Regions from separate parts of the Actinomadura vinacea genome, predicted to be linked through region 1. Evidence: riboswitches for the same ligand, from Rfam matches in the RefSeq annotation. Region 1 holds a riboswitch; the other holds the start of a gene.
The links. Region 1 has a riboswitch for cyclic di-AMP ahead of ABD340_RS00425 (coiled-coil domain-containing protein). Riboswitches for the same ligand answer to the same signal wherever they lie in the genome.
Positions count from the first base shown of each region.

Region 2: linked by a shared signal. The riboswitch ahead of ABD340_RS06680 (CHAP domain-containing protein) and the one ahead of ABD340_RS00425 (coiled-coil domain-containing protein) in region 1 are both predicted to bind cyclic di-AMP.

Region 1 is NZ_BAAARW010000001.1:91,325-98,653, reverse strand. Features, by position in the region: gene ABD340_RS00435 (serine/threonine protein kinase) at 1-1,490, shown strand, start outside; gene ABD340_RS00430 (S8 family peptidase) at 1,641-2,810, shown strand; cyclic di-AMP (ydaO/yuaA leader) riboswitch at 2,973-3,165, shown strand; gene ABD340_RS00425 (coiled-coil domain-containing protein) at 3,169-4,122, shown strand; gene ABD340_RS00420 (hypothetical protein) at 4,184-4,822, shown strand; gene purL (phosphoribosylformylglycinamidine synthase subunit PurL) at 4,946-7,147, opposite strand.
Region 2 is NZ_BAAARW010000005.1:23,239-30,567, forward strand. Features, by position in the region: gene ABD340_RS06665 (L,D-transpeptidase) at 1-712, shown strand, start outside; gene ABD340_RS06670 (M48 family metallopeptidase) at 741-2,087, opposite strand; gene ABD340_RS06675 (putative metallopeptidase) at 2,084-3,370, opposite strand; gene ABD340_RS06680 (CHAP domain-containing protein) at 3,413-4,165, opposite strand; cyclic di-AMP (ydaO/yuaA leader) riboswitch at 4,175-4,315, opposite strand; gene ABD340_RS06685 (C40 family peptidase) at 4,845-5,897, opposite strand; gene ABD340_RS06690 (NYN domain-containing protein) at 6,088-7,329, opposite strand, start outside.

The DNA.
Region 1 (7,329 bases):
GCGCCGTGCACCACGACTTCAAGCCCGCCAACATCCTGCTCGGCCGGGACGGCCCCAGGGTCGGCGACGTCGCCGTCACGCCCGCGCTGGACGCGGTCGACGCCGCCCCCAGCGGCCGGGTCGCCGACGATCCGTCCTACAAGGCGCCCGAACAGCTCAGCGGCATCGACATCGGCCCGGCCGCGGACGTGTTCGCCTGGGCCGCCACCCTGCTGTACGCGGTGACCGCGCGGCCGCCGTTCGGCGACGACTCGCCGACCGAGGTCATGCAGCGCATCATGTACGACCAGCCGGACATGTCGGACCTCCCGGACTCGCTGCGGGAGATCGTCGCGGACGCCCTGGCCAAGGACCTCACCGCGCGGCCGAGCGCGGCCGGGCTCCTGGAGCGGCTGCTGGACGAGTCGGGCCCGCTGGCGGCCCGGCTGCCCGGGTCGCTGGTCACCGAAGGACGGGCGCTGGCGCGCAGCGCGGCGTCCCCGCCGCCGGTCGAGCAGCCGGTGGAGTCACCGCAACCGGCCGCGCCGGCTCCCCCGTCGGCCCCGGCGATACCCCCCGAGGCCTTCCCGGACGCGTTCCCGCCGCCCGAGCCCGCTCCAGAGCCCGTGGCGGCCCCGTCCGCGGCCCCAGGGACGCCCCCGGGCCCGGAGGACGCCCTTTCGCCCATGCGGGCGTCCGTGCCGCCCGCGTCGTTCGGCCGCGCACCGCTCGACGAGCCCGCCGAGATCACCCGCACGGACTTCCCGCTGCCGCCGCGGAACGGTTCCGTCCCGGCCGGGGACGAGCCGGGGGACGAAGACCTCGCGACGCAGGCCATGCCGGCGGTCCCCCCGCTGCCGGAACCGCCCGCGCCGCCGGAGCCGACCGACCGGACCGAGCCGACACCGCACCTGATCCCGGGCATGCCGGCGCCCGCCGGCGACGACCAGCGGAGTCTGACGGCCGTGCTCGCCCTCCCTCCCGAGGAGGAGCCCCGCCGCGGCCTGGGCGGGCTTCTGGAGAGCCTGCCGCGTCCCGGCAACCATCTGCTGGGGGTGGCGCTCTCGCTCACGATCGGGGTGCTGGTCGGCGTCCTGATCATCGCGCTGGTGCTGCTGCCGCAGTGGCGGGACGACCACGCCACGCAGCAGGCCGGGCCCGCCAACGCCCCGGTCGACGACCGGCCGGTGAGCGCCATCCCCGAGGGGTTCTCCGGCACATGGAAGGGCACCGCGGTCAACCCCGGGCGCGGTGCCTCCTTCCCGGTCGAGGTGACGTTCAAGGCGGGCGAGACGACGGCCCGGGCCGTGTACCCGCGGAGCCGCTGCACCGGGACGCTCACCTTCACCAAGGGCACCAACCGGCAACTGCAGATGATGCTGGCGATCCCGAAGCCGTGCTCGAACGGGACCGTCCAGGTGAGCCGGCAGCCGGACGGCACCCTGCAGTACGCCTGGAGGACGCGCGCCGGGACCCCGCTCGGCTACCAGGGCAAGCTCACCCGCGCCTGAGCGGCGCCGGGCGGAGATGACCGGAATGCCAATTTAATCGTGATTTAAGGGCTCTTTCTGCAAGAGATCCATTAAAGTACCTCCGGGCTGACCGGTCATGTCAGCCGCCGCGGGCACCGCGCACGGTCCCGCCGGAGAGAAGGAGAGCTCTTGCGGACTGTCCACCGAAGGGTGCTCGTCGTCGGCGCGGCCGCCACCTGCGTCGGCGCGACCGGCACGCTGCCCGCCGCCGCGGCCCCCGCCGCGGCCGGCCCGGTCACCGTCACCGCGGCGCGCGGGACCCCGCTGCCCGGCCGGTACATCGTCACGCTCAAGTCCGGCGAGTCCACCGCCTCGGCGGCCAAGCGCGTGCGCGCCACCTCCGTCAAGCTCTTCGACGGGGTGCTGAACGGCTTCGCCGCCAAGCTGAGCACCACGCAGCTGGACAAGCTGCGCCGCGACCCGGCCGTGGCCGCGATCGAGCAGGACCAGGTGGTGAAGGCCGTCGGCACGCAGCGCTCGGCGACCTGGGGCCTGGACCGCATCGACCAGCGCAGGCTGCCGCTGTCGAAGACCTACACCTACAAGTCGACCGGCACCGGCGTGACCGCCTACGTGATCGACACCGGGCTGGCCTCCACGCACCCCGAGTTCGGGAACCGGGCCTCGGTCGCCTGGGTGGCTCCGGAGTTCGGCGGCGACGGCTGGGACCGCAACGGGCACGGCACCCACGTGGCGGGCACCATCGGCGGCAAGACCTGGGGCGTGGCCAAGAACGTCAAGCTGCGCGGCATGCGGGTGCTGGACGCCGAAGGCTCCGGCTCGATGTCGACCATCGTGCAGGCCGTCCAGTGGCTGGAGCGGAACGCCGCCAAGCCCGCCGTGGCCAACCTGTCGGTCGGCGGCCCCAAGTCCGCGGCGCTGAACACGGCGGTGCAGAAGCTGTCGCAGTCGGGCGTGTTCGTCTCCGTCGCGGCCGGCAACGAGAACCAGAACGCCTGCAACACCTCCCCCGCCGGCGCAGGCTGGGTGATGGCGGTCGGCGCCACCACCGTCTACGACAACCGCGCGACCTGGTCCAACCACGGCTCGTGCGTGGACATCTTCGCGCCCGGTTACGGGATCACCTCGGCGTGGCCCGGCGGCGGCAAGTCGACGATCTCCGGAACGTCGATGGCCGCCCCGCACGTCAGCGGCGCCGCCGCGCTGTACCTCGCCGGGAACCGCGGCGCCACGTTCCCGCAGGTGCAGAAATGGCTGAACGACAACTCCACGAAGGGGCGAATCGGGCGACTTCCGTCCGGCACGGCCAACAGGCTTCTGTACAAGGCCGGCCTGTGAGTCCGGTCACGTAGGATGGCCCGGCTCCCAGGAGAAAGACATGATTCTCTGTTGCCCTGCCCTTCCAGGGGTCACAGGGGTTTAATCTTGGCGAGGATCCGAATGGTTCCTTACAGTTCGATGGCATTCGGCCGGTGACCGCTTCGTCCCCCGGGGCGGGTCCGGCCGGACCAGCCGAGTCCCGCGGCGCAGTTCGCCCGGGAACCGGGGAACCACAGCCGGACGGTCCGGGGCGGCGACGCTCCGGCCCAGACCGGCCGGGGTGAATTCACCGTCCACCAGCTCGGGCGGTGATAGGGCTGACTCCCGGCCCGAATCCGTCAGCTAACCCGGTAGGCGATCGAGGAGAGGAGAGGACGTGGAGGGGACCCCCAACTCCACCCCCAGTTGGCAATCGCGGCTGCGGCGTCCCGCCCTGGCACTCGTGGCACTCGCAGGTGCCCTGCCACTGGCCGCGGGCACCACGATCACCGCGCCCCCCGCACAGGCGGAGCCGGGCGACGGGGGCCGCATCCGCAAACTGAACGCCCAGATCGAGAAGCTCGACAAGGCGTACGGCGGCGACCTGGCCAAGCTGAAGGACGCCCAGTACGGCGTCAAGAAGGCCCTGGACCGCACCAAGGTGCTCAACAGCGACCTCCAAGCCGCCCGCGGCCTGGTGGCCCAGCTGGCGGCCTCCCAGTACATGACGGGCGGCGCCGACCCCTCGGTCTCCGTGCTCGCCGACAGCGACCCGTCCAACGCGCTCAGCAACGTCACCCTGGTCAGCCACGTGGCGCAGAACCAGTCCGCCAAGGTGCAGCAGATCCAGCAGCTGGTGAACGAGCAGGCGAAGGCCAAGCGCGAGGCCGAGCAGAAGATCAAGGACCTGGAGAAAGAGATCAAGGACCTGGTCAAGGAGAAGGCCCGGGTCAAGGCGCTGATCAAGAAGTTCAAGCCGGAGTCGCCCAGCACCGGCATGGGCGGAACCACCCCCCGGATGGCCAAGACCAAGAACACCATCGACATCGAGTTCGGGCCGTTCCCCACCATCGGCTGCTACCGCGGCGGCGCCGACGCCCAGGACCACGCCACCGGCACCGCCTGTGACTTCATGGTCACCACCGGCGGCTCGATGGCGTCGGGCAGCGCACAGACCAAGGGCGACCAGACCGCCGCCTACGCCATCGCCAACGCCAGCAAGCTCGGCATCAAGTACGTCATCTGGCGCCAGCGCATCTACGACATGCGCAGCCCCGGCTGGCGCAGCATGGAGAACCGCGGCGGCGCGACGGCCAACCACTACGACCACGTCCACATTTCGGTCTTCTAGCCGTATGCCGCTCTGACCAGGGCCGCACGTCACCCGAGAGGGAACATCTCAGACTCAGATCATGGATCGTGCGCAGGTCGAAGCCGGCACTGTCTTCGCGTGGCCGGGCGACGAGCGACCAATGCGCGTGTTGCTTCGCGACGCTGAGGTCGCCATGTACGACGCTTGGTGGCCGCACCTCCAGACCTGGGGCCTGGGGGATCTGAAGCGGACCAGGCGAAAGCGCGTCAGCTATTACGTCACAGACGTCACCACGTTGGCGGCAAAGGCAACTTTCCTGCGCACAGAGCCTTTGACCGACGACGAAACCGCGTTGCATCGCCCAGACCTCCGATTCTCCCTGGCGCAATGCGCTGAGGTGCAATGGCCGGCGGAGGCACCCGATGCCACGGTCCGGTTTACTGAGCACCTGAGGGCTTCCGGCTGCTGGGATGCTCTGGCCGGCAGCACATTGAACGTGCCCGAGATCTATCTGCTTCCGTTCGGGCCCGACGGAGGCACGAAGGCGGGCGTCCGAGTGAAGGCAGACACCGGGATCGCCTTCACCGCCAGAGAGCTGATCAGCAAAGCGGCGACCATAGAAGCCCCATGGGTCAGATCAGTGGTCCCGACACAGGGCGTGGGCATCTACAGATCAGGACTGCAACGGGGGCTTCCCGCGTACTACCTGTGGGGCAACGAGAGCCGGCTGCAGTCCTAGCCGTCGAGCGACTGGCCCCTTCCCCATTCTCAGGAGGTTGCAACCTGGGTTGGAAGGGTGCGGGCTCCCCCCGACCCCGTCTTGGGGACGGGCGCCCCCGCGAGAGCGCCCGTCCCCTTTCGGTCAGCCGGCGTAGCTGGGGAGGGTGCGTTCGTGGGCGTCGCGGAGCTCGACCAGCGGGATGGAGAACAGCTCCTGGGCCTCGCCATCCGGGCCGGCCGTGGAGACGTCCAGGGAGTCGCCGCCGATGACGCCCAGCTGCGACACGGGGACTCCGGCGGACTCGCACAGCTGCGCCAGCCGGTTCTCGCCGCCGGGACGGATCGCGACCACGGTTCGGGCGACCGACTCGCTGAACAGCGAGACGAACGCGTCCCCGCGCAGGGTGATCTTCGCGCCGAGGCTGCCGCGCAGGCAGGACTCCACCAGCGTCTGGGACAGTCCGCCGTCGGACAGGTCGTGCGCGGCCATCAGCAGCCCCTCGCGGGCCGCGTTGATCAGGACCGAGGCCAGCGCGTGCTCGGCGGCCAGGTCGACCAGGGGCGGCAGGCCGCCCAGGTGGCCGTAGACCACGTGCGCCCATTCCGAGCCCCCGAACTCCTCGCGGGTCTCGCCGAGCAGGGCGAGCGTGGCGCCGTCGGAGGTGAACGACATGTTCACGTGGCGGCGCACGTCGTCGTGGACGCCCAGCACGCCGATCACCGGGGTCGGGTTGATCGGGGTGCTGCCGGTCTGGTTGTAGAAGCTGACATTGCCGCCCGTGACGGGGACGCCGAGGTACTGGCAGGCGTCCGCCAGGCCCTCGACCGCGCGCGCGAACTGCCACATGACACCCGGGTCCTCCGGGGAGCCGAAGTTGAGGCAGTTGGTGACGGCGAGGGGGCGGGCGCCGGTGGCGGCAACGTTGCGGAACGCCTCCGACAGCGCCAGCTGCGCGCCCGAGTACGGGTCGAGACGGGTGAAGCGGCCGTTGCCGTCCAGCGACAGCGCGATGCCCAGGCCGGACTCGTCGTCGATCCGGAGCACGCCCGCGTCCTCGGGCATCGCCATGACGGTGTTGCCCATCACGTACCGGTCGTACTGCGAGGTGACCCAGGTCTTGCTCGCCAGGTTGGGCGAGCCGGCCAGCCACAGCACGGTGCGGCGGATCTCGTCGGCGCTGGACGGCCGGGTGAGCCGCCCGGGGGTGTCGGACTGGAGCGTGCCCAGGTCGGCCGGGGGCTCGTAGGGGCGCTGGTAGACCGGGCCCTCGTCGGCGGCGGTGGTCGGCGGGATGTCGACGATCGTCTCGCCCCGCCAGGTCATGACGAGGCGGCCGGTGTCCGTGACCGCGCCGATCGTGGTCGCCGGGATCTCCCACTTCGCGCAGATCTCCAGGAAGCGGTCGACCTTGCCCGGCTCGACCACGGCCATCATGCGCTCCTGCGACTCGCTCATGAGGATCTCCTCAGGGAGCAGGGTCGCGTCGCGCAGCGGGACCGAGTCCAGCTCCACGTGCATGCCGCCGGTACCGGCCGCGGCCAGCTCGGTCGTCGCACACGACACCCCGGCCGCGCCGAGGTCCTGGATGCCCACGACGAGGTCCTCGCGGAACAGCTCCAGGCAGCACTCGATCAGCAGCTTCTCCATGAACGGGTCGCCGACCTGCACGCTGGGCCGCTTGGCCTGCGACTCCTCATCGAACGTCGCCGACGCCAGCACCGAGGCGCCGCCGATCCCGTCCGGGCCGGTGCCGGCACCGAACAGGATCACCCGGTTGCCCGGACCGGGCGCCACCGCCCGCTTGATGTCCTCATGCTTCATCACACCCACGCACAGCGCGTTGACCAGCGGGTTCTGCGCGTAGCACGGGTCGAAGACGGTCTCACCGCCGATGTTGGGCAGGCCGAGGGAGTTGCCGTACCCGCCGACCCCGGCCACCACGCCCGGCAGCACCCGCTGCGTATCGGGCGCGTCGGCCGGACCGAACCGCAGCGAGTCCATCACCGCGACCGGACGCGCGCCCATCGACATGATGTCGCGCACGATCCCGCCGACCCCCGTCGCCGCACCCTGGTACGGCTCGACGTAGGACGGATGGTTGTGCGACTCCACCTTGAAGGTGACCGCCCAGCCCTGCCCGACGTCCACCACACCGGCGTTCTCGCCCATCCCGACCAGCAACGCGTCGGTCTGCGGCGCCTTGTCACCGAACTGCCGCAGGTGCACCTTCGAGCTCTTGTACGAGCAGTGCTCGCTCCACATCACCGAATAGATCGCCAACTCGGCCGAGGTCGGACGGCGGCCCAGGATGTCGCGGACCCGCTGGTACTCCTCGTCCTTCATGCCCAGCTCGGCGTACGGCAGCGGACGCTCCGGCGTGGCCGCGGCGATGGCGACCGTGTCCGTACCCGGCTCGGGCCGCTGCACAGGCTCGTCCTGGACGGCGGCGACCGCGTCCTCAGGCACCGTGACCGCCGGATCGGCCGCCGGGACCGGCCCCTCCTCCACAGCGGGCTCACCAAGCC
Region 2 (7,329 bases), on a different contig from region 1:
GTTCGACGGCCAGACGATGGTGTTCCGCACCAAGAACTTCTGGCCCCGCCAGACCAAGGTGAGCCTGCGCGCCCACCTGAGCGGCGTGGCGGCCGGCAAGGACGTCTACGGGGGGAAGAACCAGACCCTCGACTTCCGGGTCGGCGACGAGCACATCAGCAAGGCCAGCGAGGACAAGCACAACCTGGTCGTGAAGAAGAACGGCAAGATCGTCCGGAAGATCCCGGTCAGCATGGGGAAGGGCGGCGTCCGCAAGTACACCACCACCAACGGCATGCACCTGACGATGGACAAGGGCAACCCGGTCACCATGACGTCCGAGTGGGAGGGCTGCGGCCCAGGGTGCGCCGGCTACTACAGCCTGACCGTCGCCCACGCCGTCCGCATCTCCAACAGCGGCGAGTACGTGCACAGCGCGCCGTGGTCGGTGGGTTCGCAGGGCAACAGCAACGTCAGCCACGGCTGCATCAACGCCAGCCCTTCGCACGCGGACTGGTTCTACAACTTCTCCCAGCGCGGCGACCCGTTCGAGGTGACGGGCAGCAACCGGGAACTGGAGCCGGACAACGGCTGGGGCTACTGGCAGATGAAGTGGCAGGACTGGGTCAAGGGCAGCGCCCTCAAGCAGTCCATGCGGATCGGGCCACAGGGCGGCACTCCCATGCAGAACTCCGCCGAGGGCGCGGTGGCGGAGTCCGGGCAGCGCTCCTGAGCTCGCCGTCGGCCGAGGCGTCAACCGGCTAGCGTCGCTGCGGGGGAGGTTCCGGGACGCCGTGCAGCCGGGCCCAGTCGCGGGCCATGGCGATGCGTTCGGGTGCCGACGGGTGGGTCATGTAGAGGACCCGTTCGAGCGGGTCCGGCCCCAGGTCGGAGATGTTGCGGCTCGACAGCTCGTGCTGCATCGACGCGAAAGTGGCCGGGTCGCGGGTGAGGTCGAGCGAGTGCGCGTCGGCGCGGGCCTCGATCTGCCGGCTGATGAGGTTCTGCACGGGTGTTCCGAGCTGCATCGCGACCGTCACCAGCGCGAGCAGCAGCGCCAGCGACCGCGGATCGGCCGCGCCGCCCGCGGCGCCGTCCCCGTCACCGCCCTCGGGGGCGACGCCAGAGCGCCGCAGCAGGCGCGGCGAGCTGAGCAGCAGGTGGAGCAGGCAGACCGCCGCGGAGACGCTGAGCGCGCCGATGAGCGTCCCGTAGAGAACGTCGGCGTACTTGGCGTGCCCGAGCTCGTGCGCCACGATCGCCTTGACGCGCGGTTCCGGCGTCGCCTTCAGCAGCGTGTCGTACACGACGATGCGGCGGGTCGAGCCGAAACCGGAGACGTAGGCGTTGAGCGCGGTCGTGCGGCGGGACGCGTCGGCGACCAGCACGTCCTTCACCGGCACGCCGTCGCGCTGGGCCATCGCCAGCAGGTCGGCGCGCAGCCGGCCCTGCGGCAGCGAGTGGAACTTGTTGAAGACCGGCTCGAACGCGATCGGGTAGAGGAACGACATCGTCACGACCAGGAGGAAGCCGGCCGCGGCGGCGCCCGTCCACCAGTAGCGCGGGAAGCGGCGCAGCGCCCAGTACAGCAGGAGCAGCGCCAGCGTCCAGACGATCCAGGTGACGCCGAGCGACTTGGCCTGGTCGACGAACCACTCCGGCCACGACTGCGTGGACAGCCCGTACCGGCGCAGGACGGCCTCGCCCCAGACGCCGAACGGAAGCCCGGCCAGGCGCAGCACGGTGGTGAGCGCCACGGCCGCCACCGCGACCCGCAGCGGCCACCGGCGCACGCGCGCGGTCGTCCAGGCGATGAAGCGGGCGCCCAGCGGGGTGAGGCCGAGCACCAGCACCACGGCCAGGCCGGCGACCAGGCTGCTGTAGGCGCGCGGGGCCAGTGCGGCGTCGAACGCGCGGGACCGGGCGATCTCCGCGGCGCTGAAGTCGCGGGACGGGTCCACCGGCGCCGCGCCGCCCGGCACGTCCCCGGGCAGCGGGTTCCACGGCGTGGTGAGGGCCAGCACCGCGCCGACGGCGGCGAACAGCACGAGGGCGGCGATCGCGGCGGCCCGCCGGGACCTGGCGTCGGCCGTCGGCTCGGCGCTCATCGCAGTTCCCTCCGCAGGTAGTCGCGCCATTCGGCGGTGAAACGGGCCGGGGTCAGGCCCAGCACCTCGCGCAGCGCCGCGGCCTCGGACCGCCGTCCCGCGGCCCGGTAGAGCCGGACCAGACTCGCCTCACCGTACCGGTCGGCGATCATGCGGCAGGCCAGCCACGCCTCCTGGTAGCTCTGGGAGAGCCGGCCGGAGGCGGCGGCGTCGAAGGCGGTGCGGCCGGGCAGCCCGGCGGGCAGCCGTCCGGCGGCCACCTCGCGGCGCAGCTCGCGCGCGGCCGACGGCACGCTCACCGGCATGCCGTGGTAGCCGACGTAGTCGGCGAAGCCCTCGATGAGCCAGATCGGGGTGCGGCCGTCGCGCGCCCCGCCGGTGGCGACGTGCGTCAGCTCATGGGTGAGCACGACGTCGCGGCCCAGGTCGTTGAGGCGGCCGAAGGTGCCGGGCGCGATGACGACGCGGTCCGCGCCGGGGCCGCCCGCGGTGGGCGCGACGGTGGCGAGCGCGGCGATCCCGCCCAGGTCGCGGTCGCCGCCCGCCAGCGCGCCGGCCCGGGCGTCGGTGCCGGGCACCAGCGCGACCACCCGCCCGCGCCAGCCCCGGACGGCCGCCGCGCCGGTGATCCGGGCGACGGCGGGGACGGCCTCGTCCAGCCGGCGTGCGATCTCCGCCAGGGCGGGCCCGTCGCCGATGACCAGGCCGGTGCGGCCCCGCACGGCGGTGAGCGGGCCGCCGTCCCAGATCTCGGCGTCGTCGGGGAGACCGCGTTCCGCGCCGGCACCGGTGATCACCCAGGTGCCCGAGCGCGGCGCGAACGCCAGATGCCGGTTGCGCCGCAGCGGGTCGGCGTCGTGGCCGCGCAGCCGGTAGCCGAGCGTGACCTGGACGAGCACGGCGCTCCCGGTGGTGGAGACGACCCGTTCGAACCGCTCCCGCCAGCCGTCCAGCGGAAGCTTGAGCAGGTTGTCGAACATCGCGGCCTGGGCCTGCCGGTAGCCCGCCGGGGCGGCGGCGACCGTGGCCATGAACGCGGCGCGGTCGCGGTCGCGGACGGCCGCGGCCCGGTTGGCCAGGACGGTGGCTACCGCCTCCCGGTCGGGCGGTCCGACATCGGGGCCTGGCAGCGTCCGCGCCTGGTCTCCGGACGCGCTTCGGGCAGGGCCTTCGGAGCCGGCGGCGGACAGGCCCGCGCCCGCGAGGGCGCAGACGGCGGAGCCCGCGGCGATCGCCGTGAGGGCCTTCCGCCGCGGGACTCCGGGTCCGCGCTCCCGATCCATGCGCGAGATCCTATGCGCGCGCCCGTCCGGGCGCGCCGGGCCTCACTTCGACTTGGCGTACCGGGGGTAGCCGTAGCCGACGACAGAGGCTGTGGAACGTTCCCGAACCAGGACGGCGTTGCTGGTGTTGCCCTCCACCGTCTTCACGGTGCCGTCGCCGTTGTCCTTGATCACCATGCCGACGTGCTCGATGTCGTCGATGCTCTTGCTGCCGCCCCAGTTGAAGAAGACGATGGCGCCCGGCCGCGGCTTGTCGCCCCAGCGGCCCTTGTCCTCGAACCATTGGGCGTGCGCGACCGTCCAGGCGTCCATGCCCAGCTGGTCGCTGGCGCCGATCCGGTGGCCGATCCAGGAGATGAACATGCTGCACCAGGCGGCGGAGCTGTAGCCGCCGATGGTGCCGCCGTCGCGCTCCACGGTCTCCTTGGCGCGGTCGGTCGACTTGTACCAGTCCTGGAACTTGGTGTCGCCGACGGCGTCCTCGGAGATCCCGACCTGGGAACGGGCGAGCTTGATGGCGTCCTGGGCGGTGGGCTTCTTGCGCTTGCCGCGCTTGTCGCGCTTGTCGTGCTTGGCCTTGAGGCCCTTGCCCCGCTTGGTCTGGACGGTCTTCGCCTCCGTCACGTTCGCGGCCCCGGCGGCCAAGGTGGCGGGGCGCCGCGGGGAGTCGCCGAAGGCGAGCGACGCCTGCGTGGTGGCGGCGGCCAGGCCGATCACGGTGGCCCCGGCGACGAGGCCGCCGGTAGTACGGAGAGTGATGTTCAAGGGGTTGCGCGTGCGGTGCTTTCCTGGCACGTGGGGGTCTCCTCAGCTTCCATGCCGCCTGCCGGGTTAGCTGACGGGTTCGGGCGTGGAAGCTGCCCTACGGCCTGGTCAAAGGCCGATTCACCCCGGATGGGACGTGGGTCCCCGGCTCCGCTCGCGCGGACTCGGCGGTGGGCGCCCGTGCTGTGCGGACGCCCGTTGTTCGGATTTCGGTCAGATCACCCTGCGTACACGTGTACGCGGATGAGGGGGTAGGGCGTGGCCGCCCGGGCTCGCCACGGGACAGTGTGTGGGGGAGTCCCGAGGGAGACGGGGACGGGCGGCCACGCCGTGGCCATGTGTTGTCAGGGGTACTGCTGGAGATGGGCGGCCCGGGAACAGGGCACGCCCGCGGCCGGGGCCCGATGGGGGGACCGCCGTGGCGCGCTCTCAGAGCCCATGCGCGTCGAGGGTGCGCTCACGGTGCGGCCGGGCCGGCCGTTGGGAGGGGGACGCGGCACCTGGAAGGTGCCGAATCGAAGGCGGCACCTGGAGGGCGCCGTCGGGGCCGCGGTGCGCGGGTGCCGCGCGGGGCCCGGGCGGCACCTGGGGGGTACCGCGAGTGGACACAAGATAGCAAAGGTCTACGAGATGGCAAATAGGCGACAAAAAGCCGCCGGACCTGGAATAACGCGGTCCGGCGGCCTTCGTCCAGCCATCGATCCTCGGCTCAGGGGCGACCGGCCCCGTAGTAGTTCGAGGCGTAGTAGCCGGACATGATGGGCACGATCTCGACGTTCTTGCCCGTGCGCGGGGCGTGGATCATCTTGCCGCCGCCCACGTACATGCCCATGTGGTTGAGGCTGTTGAAGAACACCAGGTCACCGGGTTGCAACGCGCTCTTGGAGACCCTCTTGGTGGCCGCGTACTGCGTGTTGGTCGTGCGGGTGACGTTGACGCCCGCCGCCCCCCACGCCCTCATGGTGAGCCCGGAGCAGTCATAGGTTCCGGGGCCCGTGGCGCCGTACTCGTAGGGCTTGCCGAGCTGGGCGTAGGCGAAGTTGAGCGCCGTGCGGGCCGAACCGCTGGCCGGACCGGTGTAGGAGCCGCCGGTGCTGCCGCCGCCCGAGGAGCCGGACGGCTCGCCCAGCCGGGCCAGCAGCGTCTTCTGCTTCTTGATCGACTTCTCGACCTCGGTCTTCTTGGCCTTGGCCTCCTTGGCCTTCTTGGCCGCCTCGTCGTAGGCGGCCTTGGCCTGGGCCTGCTCCCGCCGCAGCCGCTGCGCCGACCCCAGGAACTGGGCCAGCTCGGAGTTGCGGTTGCGGGACAGGTGCTGGAACACGGCGGCCTGGTCGAGCACGGCCTGCGGGTTCTCGTTGCCGACGAAGCCGGCCACGTCGCCGGTGTTGCCCTGCTTGTAGGCGGTCGCCGCCATCTGCGCGACCTTCTCCTGGAGCTGGTTGAAGGTCGCCAGCTCCTCCTTGCCCGCCGCCTGCGTCGCCTTCCACTTCTTCTTGGCGACCTTGAGCTGCTCTTGGAGCTGGTTGTACTTCTCCACCATCTGCTCGACCTGCTCGTTGAGCTTGGTGAGCTTCTTGCGCGCCTCTGCCGCGCTGGGCCGCGGTTCGGCGTTGGCGGCGGTGGCGGGCAGCACGGTGACGGGAAGCGCGAGCGAGACCGTCACGGCGATCGCCGTGAGCCTGCGGGAGGTGCCGCGTGCCGCGCTACCGCTCGGGCGGTCGTGCTCTCTCAGGGAGCCCGCCCGGGTGAGATCACTGGCCACGATCCGTTGTGCCCCTCTCGTCCACGATGTCAGCGGACGACACTAGCGAGGGGTCACACCCGTCACAACTGATTCGTTGGTCTTTGGCGCGGCAATTCGCGCTTTACGCACACTCGGTGAGAGACGAATCACGAAACGCTGTTGCGAAGGAGTCTCATGTCACGCCGCGCGCAGGCAGCGCCACCAGGCGCTACGAACGGCCGAGGCGGCGCAGCAGCAGCGTGGACGGGGCGGGCCGCGCGTTGGCGCGGCGGGCCGCGTCGGCCACCTCGCGGTCGGAGGAGACCACCACCACCGCGCGCCCGGACGGCTCGGCCCGCACCAGTTCCCCGATCAGCTCGTCGGCGGTCTGACCGGGCTGGCTGAACAGCACCCGCACCCCGCGCGGCGCCGCGATCGCCACCGGGGCGTCCAGATCCGCCCCGTCGAAGACGCAGGTCACCTCGGCCCGCGTCTGCGCGGCCAGCCCGCCCAGCCCCGACAGCAGCCGGCTGCGCTGGTCGGCCAGCGGCAGCTCGCCGTAACCGGTCTTGGTGACGTTGTAGCCGTCCACCACCAGATGCACCTGCGGCAGGGTCAGCAGCCGCTCCAGCAGCTGCGGGTCCTGATCCGACAGCGCCCGCCCGGGCAGCGCCCGATGCGCCAGCCGGTCCGGCTCCACCCCGGCCACCGCGTCCGCCGGACGCTCGATCGTCGAGGGCAGCGCCAGCTCCCGGCGCACCCCCTGCGCCGCGTCCACCAGCGTGTCCAGCAGCATCCGCAGCCGCACGTCGTCGACGTTGCGGCCCTCCCGCGAAGCGCGCCGCGCCGCCTCGGCATCGGTCTCCGCCCGCGCCACCCTGCCGCGCAGCCGCCGCATCTCCTTGTCGGCCGCCGCGGTGCCGTCCCGGGCCGCGGCCAGCTCGCGCTCGGTCTCGGCGGCCAGCGCCTCGGCGCGCTCCTGCGCCGCCTTCGCCCTGGTCCGCGCCTCGTGCAGCTTCCGGCGCAGCTCCGCCACCTCGGCCTTGCTGTCGCGCAGCTCCGCGCGCAGCCGCTCCACCTCGGCGGAACGGGCGGTGCGCGCCGCCGCCAGCTCGGCGCGCAACTCGGCGATCCGCCGCTCGGCCGCCGCGCCCTCCGAAACGCTCGCGGATCGTTCCAGCTCGGCCCGGGCCGCCTCCACCAGCCGCGTCCAGCCCTCGGGACGCAGCAGGTAGGCGATCACCGCGACCTTCACCGGGTCCGCGGCCGGCGGCACCGGGCCCTGCTCCACCGCCTCGACCAGATCGGGCTGCGCCTCGCGCAGCGGCACCGCCACCCGCCGCCGGAAATCGGCGTCCTTCTCCAACTGCGCGGCGATGTGCTGCCCGGCCAACTTGGCCCGCTTGCGCCGCTCGAAGCGGGCGAACCGGCGCAGCGGAAGCGGGACCTCCTCGGCGGGCAGCGCCCCGAT